Regions from separate parts of the Mycolicibacterium sp. YH-1 genome, predicted to be linked through region 1. Evidence: predicted binding sites of a transcription regulator. Region 1 holds the regulator's gene; the other holds the start of a gene.
The links. The regulator LexA, encoded in region 1, represses DNA repair genes until DNA is damaged. The targets are predictions, from matches to a motif close to CGAACANNTGTTCG.

Region 1 (3,403 bases):
GCCGACCGCCGATCAGGCCGAGAACGGCGATGTGATCACCCAGAAGTTCGCCAACGGGGCGATCACGTTCGACCGTGCGAGCAACGAGTTCTCCACCGAGCCGCCGAATCTGGCCAACGCGCTCGCGGGTCTCGCGGTGCCCGGTCAGGACGCCCCGAGGGCACCCCAGGCCACCGGGCCGGTAGGCGATGACGGCGGGAAGCCGTGGTATCAGAAGTGGTGGTGGGCGCTCGCCCTCATACCCGTTCTCGTACTGGTGGGTGCCGTGGTCGTCGCGGTGATCTTGAACCGGCGGCGCGGTGAGGACCGCGCACCGATGGACCGCTTCGACGAGTACGACGACTATGACGACGACGATCGTGACGTTCATGATCACGATGACGACGACGAGGGCAGTGACTTCGCGTCCGGCCCGATGCCGTCGGCGGGCCCGACACCGGCCAGCCAGCAGCAGCCCTATGTTCCGTTGAGCGCGTGGGCGATGCCGAAGGACGACGAGGGCGGTGACGCCGCGACGCCTGCCGCGTCCGTGCCGCCGGAGGTTCCCGCCGCACGTTCGTTGGACGGTGGATTCTCCCTCGATCAGGACGCGATCGACACGAAGCCCAACCTCATTGTGAGCGTCGTCGAGGAGCGCGACTCCACCGACGAGGCGGCCATGGAGGACTCGGAGGCGTCGGAGGTCTGGGCGGACACCGAGGCCGTCGACGATGACGTCGAGGCCGCGGACGCCGCTGAGGCCGTCGATCCCGCAGCGGTGGATCATCCAGACGAGGCTCGCCCAGAGGAGGTCGAGGCCGTTAGCGGCCCGCCTAGCGGTCGCCACGCGGCCATACAGCTCGATGAGCCCGCGCCGGCTCAGACGTCGTTGCGGCTGGCCTCCGATGAGGGTGATGGTGCCCCTGCCGGATATCCGATCAAGGCCGACACCAAGACGGGTCTGTACTGGCTACCCGGTTCGGAGCAGTACGACCGAGTGAAGGCCGAGGTCTGGTTCGCCAGTGAGGAATTCGCTCTGACGAACGGCTTCGTCAGAGGCTGACGCGGCCGGCCGCCGTCACACCTTGCGGAGAACGGTGACGACCTTGCCCAGGATGGCCGCGTCGTTACCGGGGATCGGGTCGAACACCGGGTTGTGCGGCATCAGCCAGACCTGTCCCCGGGTGCGCTTGAACGTCTTGACCGTCGCCTCGCCGTCGATCATGGCGGCCACGATGTCGCCGTTGTCGGCCACATTCTGCTGACGCACGACCACCCAGTCGCCGTCGCAGATCGCGGCGTCGATCATCGACTCGCCGACGACCTTGAGAAGGAACAGCGATCCCTCGCCGACGAGTTCGCGCGGCAGCGGGAAGACGTCCTCCACCGCCTCTTCGGCGAGGATCGGACCACCCGCGGCGATCCGGCCGAGGACGGGTACGAAGGTGGGCTCGGGCAGCGTGTCCGACCCGGCGACGTCGGTGGTCACGATCGGAGTCACCATGTCGTCGGAACCGCGCACGTCCACCGCGCGGGGCCGGTTGGCGTCGCGCCGCAGGAAGCCCTTGCGCTCCAACGTGCGCAGTTGGTGTGCGACCGATGACGTCGAGGTCAGGCCGACGGCATCACCGATCTCTCGGATGCTCGGTGGATATCCCCTTGTGGTGACCGAATTGCGGATGACCTCGAGGATGGTGCGCTGACGTTCGGTCAGCGCGGCGTCACGGCGCACAGGTGTGTCGTCGCTTCCGTCTCGTGTGTCGCTGCTGTCACTCATGGTGGCGAATCTAGTCCTGTCAATCCCGATAATCAAACATGTGTTCGACGCGTGTCGGGAGCGGCGCGTGACGGCCGGAACTTGTCGGTGGGCGCCGATATCGTTTGCAACAGTTCGATCACATGTTCTATTCATCGAACACCTGAGCGATTATATTTCGAACACACAAGCGAACACACGCTCCGGCGCTTCACCGAAAGGCTCGAAGATGACCATCATCACCAGGGAGAACCCGACCGATCTCATCGCTCGCCCGGTGCGGCGACGCCCCGACGCGTCGCGGGGTCCGCAACGCCGTCGGCCGGCCGCGGAGCCGCTGCGGTACCGCGGCACCGGCGTTCTGATGTCGCGGGCTTCGCACCGACGCAAGCCCATCACACCGGTCACGACAGTGCTGCTGGCGCTGATGGCAGCTGGCATCACGGTGTGGCTCGGACTCGTGGCCCAGTTCGGCGCCCCGCCCGAGGTGCCCCAGCCCGTGCCGGGCCAACTGGCCGTCGTCCAGGTGCAAATGGGGGAGTCGCTGCAGCAGCTTGCTCGTCGCGTGGCCCCCGATGCGCCCACCGGTGCGGTCGTTGATCAGATCCGTGAGCTCAACGAATTGGATTCCGCCGCGGTCGATGCCGGGCAGACGCTCATCGCCCCCGTGGGCTGACGTGCGCCGTGCGCCGTGAACCCTGCGTCCGTGCGACGGTACGCTCGTATGCGACCGGGTTGCCCGGACTGGCCATAGGCGGCGAAGGAGCGGTGATGCACTGTCCGTTCTGCCGTCACCCTGACTCCAGAGTGGTCGACTCCCGTGAGGCCGATGAGGGGCAGGCCATCCGCCGCCGCCGCTCGTGCCCGGAGTGCGGCAAGCGTTTCACCACCGTCGAGACCGCCGTGTTGGCGGTCGTCAAGCGCAGCGGGGTCACCGAACCGTTCAGTCGGGAGAAGGTGATCAAGGGCGTCCGCCGGGCCTGCCAGGGCCGACAGGTCGACGACGATGCGCTGAACCTCCTGGCTCAGCAGGTCGAGGACGCCGTCCGCGCCGCCGGATCACCCGAGGTTGCCAGTAACGAGGTCGGGCTGGCGATTCTGGGCCCACTACGAGACCTCGACGAGGTGGCCTATCTGCGGTTCGCCTCGGTGTACCGGTCGTTCTCCTCGGCCGATGACTTCGAACGCGAGATCGAGGCGCTGCGCGCGCACCGCAAGGTCGCCCCTTCCAGCTGACCGGGCGAGCGGGTCAGTCGATCTGCCTGGTGCCGTCGTCGACGACCCGGCCTGCGACCTTCACCCAGCCCTGTGCGTCCCACGACGTGCGAATGTGTGAACCCTTGCCCTGCGTGATAGAGAGATCGCGACTCAGGTAGTCCGTCATGCGCACGGCCGCCGAACCGGTGGCCTCGTCCTCGGGAATGCCGAAGTGGCTGGCGAACATCCGCGACCGGATGGCGCCGGCGGCCCGATCGCTCCACGACCACACGTAGTGCTCGACGTCCTCGGCGTAGTCATCTGGATCGGCGGCCAGTACCTCGTCGATCGATGACATTTCGTAGATAAGGAACTCCGGTGCCCACTCCGCGCGTGCGGTGATCGTGGTGAACTCACCGTCGGGCGCAGACTGGTGCTCGACCTGCACCACCCCGGCGGGCACCTGCAGCG
Region 2 (3,403 bases), 1.7 Mb from region 1:
TTCGGCGCCGACGCATTCGACAATGCGTTGCATCGCTCCGGTCGGCGCAAGGGCCGCCGCGGACACATCCCGTTCACCCGGTCCGCCAAGAAGTCGCTCGAATTAGCGTTGCGGGAAGCGATCCACCACGGAGACAAGGAGATCCGCAGCGAGCATCTGCTACTGGGCATATTGCGCGGCGCGGATGAGAGGGCAATCGTGCTCATCGGTGAGCACGTGCCGGTATCGCAGTTGCGCGGCTCGATCCTCCACCTGCTCGACGACGCAGCGTGACCTGATCAGTCCGCGGCCAAATCGCGGACGGCCTGCAAGCAGCCTCTTCTCAAATCCTTCACGCGAGTGCTTCGCCTCGAATCGTCGTACTTGATCTTGTCGATCAGCGCCAGGCTGCACGCTCCCTCTGGGGAGGAGCCGAGTCTGACCAGAGTGGCGGCCTCGGCGCCCGCGGCGTAACCCTCCTGGTACCACTGGGTTTTGTGCTCGCCGCCGGATAGCAAAGCGTAGAGGATGAACCCGCCGATCACCACGACTGCCACCAGCGCCAGCGTGATCGGCAGAGCCCGGGACGTGCGCCGCGCGGGCATGCCATAGGCCGGGTACTGCGGGTGCTGGTGGGGAGCCGGGTTGCGGTGATCGGTCCAGCGCTGCCCGTCCCACCAGCGCAGACCGCCGGAACCGGTGGCGTCGTCATACCAGCCCGGGGGGGACGCCGCCGTGGTGTGTCACAAAACGCAGCGTAACCGGCGACGGCCAGCGCCGAGTGCACGCCGGGTGTGCTCAACGAAAATCGCAGGGCCACAAGGAGACTGCCGGTCGCGGTGAGATGTCGACACTAGGGACCCTCGCCGTCATCCGAACCTTCATCGGGTGGGTGCAGCATGCGTTCGGGGTGGTGCAGGTCGTTGACTCTGGCTTGGCCGGTGTCCAGGTGTGGGGGTGGGATCCATTCAGTGCGGCCGTCTTTGCGTTTGCGGGTGCGCCACTCGGTTAGCTCGATGAGGCGGTTGTCGGGTCCACAGGCCAGGGTGAGGTCGTCGATGTTGGTCTGGCCGCCGTTCTTCCAGTCCGCGACGGCGTGGTGGGCTTGGCATGTGTAGCCCGAGGCTGTGCAGCCGGGTCGGGTGCAGCCCCGATCGCGGGCGTAGAGCACGATGCGCTGGGCGCCGGTGGCGCAGCGTCGGGTGCGCCCGAGGTAGAGGGCCGCTTCGGTGTGTTGGTCGAACACCGCCAGGTAGTGGAAGGCGTGGGAGGCCTGCGCGATGACGTCGCGCATGGGTAGGCGGGTGCCGCCTGCGGTGATGGCGTGCCCGGTCCCGGATTCCAGTTCCTGCAGGGTGGTGGTGACGATGATGGTGGTCGGCAGCCCGTGGTGTTGACCGAGCTGTCCCGAGCACAGCAGGTTGCGGCCCATCGCGAGTAGGGCGTCGTGGTTGCGCTGGTACTGGGTGCGGTCATCGCTGTCGATGGCGGCGTCGGTGGGTTCGCCGTCGATGGTGGGTGTGAGGTCGTTGGGGTTGCACATCCCGGGCTTGCCCCATTTGGCGACGATCGGTTCGAGGGTGGCGCGCAGCTCGGGGGTGAGGTGTCCGCTGATGCGGCTCAGCCCGTCAGCGCCCTGGTTGCCGATCGAGACACCGCGGCGGCGGTCGCGTTGGGCGTCGGTGTAGTCCCCGTCGGGGTGTAGCAGCGCCAGCAGCAGCGCAGTGGCACTGCGCAGCCCCTCGGGGCTCTGTTTGGCGGCCACACGCACCAGATCGGTCTCGGCGTCGGTGCGGGTCTGGGTGTCGATGTGCTCGGGTAGGTCGGCGAAGAACTTGCGGATGATCGCGATGTGCTCGGTGTTGATCTGCCCGCGGGCCTGAGCGGCGGCGGTGCGCTCCAGCACCGGTGGCAGCGGTTGGCCGGTCAGGGTGCGCCGCGGGCCCAGGTCGGCTGCGCAGTCGATGCGCTTGCCGGCCTCGTTGGTGCTGATCCGCAACCGGAACGCCACCAGCTTTCGCAGTGTGGTGTCGCCGAGTTCGAGCGGGTTGGCCTCAGCAGCCAGCCGGTTGAGGACGCGATTCCCGGTGACGGGCAGTCTGCGGTTCACCCGTTCCAGGCGGTCCATGACATCGAGGAGTCTGGGGTGGCTCATCGTGTCGATGGTTGCCTGGTCCAGGTCGTCGAGGGCGGCGTCGAGCGCATCAAGGGCCGCGGCGACCGGTCCCTGGTAGTCATGCAATTCCGCCACCGACATACTTCGAACACTAGTTCGATACACCGACAGGAATCTCGGATTTGTGACTAGTGAAACCAAAGGGGCAGAAGAGAATTCACCAATTCGGCGAGCGTGCGGAAACTCGTATCTAGGCCCGGCGTGTCGCCCGCAGACACGCACGCTCGCGGGGGAGGAGGAGCTAGCTGGCGAGGGTGAGCGCCGCGGCGACGGCGATCGACCACACCAGCATCGTCAAGCCGGTGTCGCGCAGCACGGGAATCAGATCGCGCCCGCCGAGACCCTTGCGCACCGGTGCCGCGGCGCGCACTGCCAGCGGCAGCGCGACAAGTCCCACCGCACACCACGGCGTCGCCAGCATCAGCACCAGCGTCAGCACGAACGCCAGGACCACCAGTACCTGAAACAGCACCCGCGTGCGGGCGTCACCGAGGCGGACGGCCAGCGTGATCTTGCCCGACGTCTTGTCGGTGGGGATATCGCGAAGGTTGTTGGCCACCAACACCGCAGAGGACAGCGCGCCGGTCGCGACGGCCAGCGCGGCGCCGACCCAGTCGATGCGCAACGCCTGGGTGTACTGCGTGCCGAGCACGGCGACCAGACCGAAGAACACGAACACCGCTACCTCGCCAAGCCCGCGGTATCCGTACGGCGTCGAACCTCCGGTGTAGAGCCACGCGCCCGCGATGCATGCCACGCCGATCGCGATCAGCCACGGGTCGCTCACGAGGGCCAGAGCGAGGCCCGCCGCGGCGCCGATGGCCAGGCTGGTCATGGCGGCGGTCAGGACGGCGCGCGGTGACGCCAGCTTCGACCCGACGAGCCGCAGCGGCCCGGTCCGCACATCATCGGTGCCCCTGATGCCGTCTGAGTAATCATTGGCGTAGTTGACGCCGACGATTAGCGCCAGCGACACCACCAGAGCAAGCAGTGCCTTCCACCAGACGGCGGAGTCCAGCCATGCGGCCGCGCCCGTTCCGGCGAGGACGGGGGCAACGGCGTTGGGCAAGGTTCGGGGACGGGCGCCCTCGATCCACTGCGCGATACTGGCCACGGCGTAATCCTTGCATTGCGGGCGGGCCGTCGACGCCGGGGTATGCAGGAGAATGGACCAATGACCGCGGATGCGAGGGGCTAATCGGGTGCTTGGAGTCATCGGTGGCAGTGGTTTCTACTCGTTCTTCGGAC

Region 2: L0M16_RS27855 (HNH endonuclease signature motif containing protein) is a predicted target of LexA. The motif match lies at 2,241-2,254, and genes of this name have one in related genera.

What each region holds. Positions count from the first base shown of each region.
Region 1 covers NZ_CP092915.1:4,186,785-4,190,187, reverse strand. Annotated here, with positions in the region: gene L0M16_RS19650 (LGFP repeat-containing protein) at 1-1,042, shown strand, start outside; gene lexA (transcriptional repressor LexA) at 1,058-1,756, opposite strand; gene L0M16_RS19640 (LysM peptidoglycan-binding domain-containing protein) at 1,965-2,411, shown strand; gene nrdR (transcriptional regulator NrdR) at 2,507-2,971, shown strand; gene L0M16_RS19630 (PhzF family protein) at 2,985-3,403, opposite strand, start outside.
Region 2 covers NZ_CP092915.1:5,900,487-5,903,889, reverse strand. Annotated here, with positions in the region: gene L0M16_RS27870 (Clp protease N-terminal domain-containing protein) at 1-273, shown strand, start outside; gene L0M16_RS27865 (hypothetical protein) at 279-536, opposite strand; gene L0M16_RS27855 (HNH endonuclease signature motif containing protein) at 833-2,236, opposite strand; gene L0M16_RS27850 (1,4-dihydroxy-2-naphthoate polyprenyltransferase) at 2,397-3,269, opposite strand; gene L0M16_RS27845 (S-methyl-5'-thioadenosine phosphorylase) at 3,358-3,403, shown strand, end outside.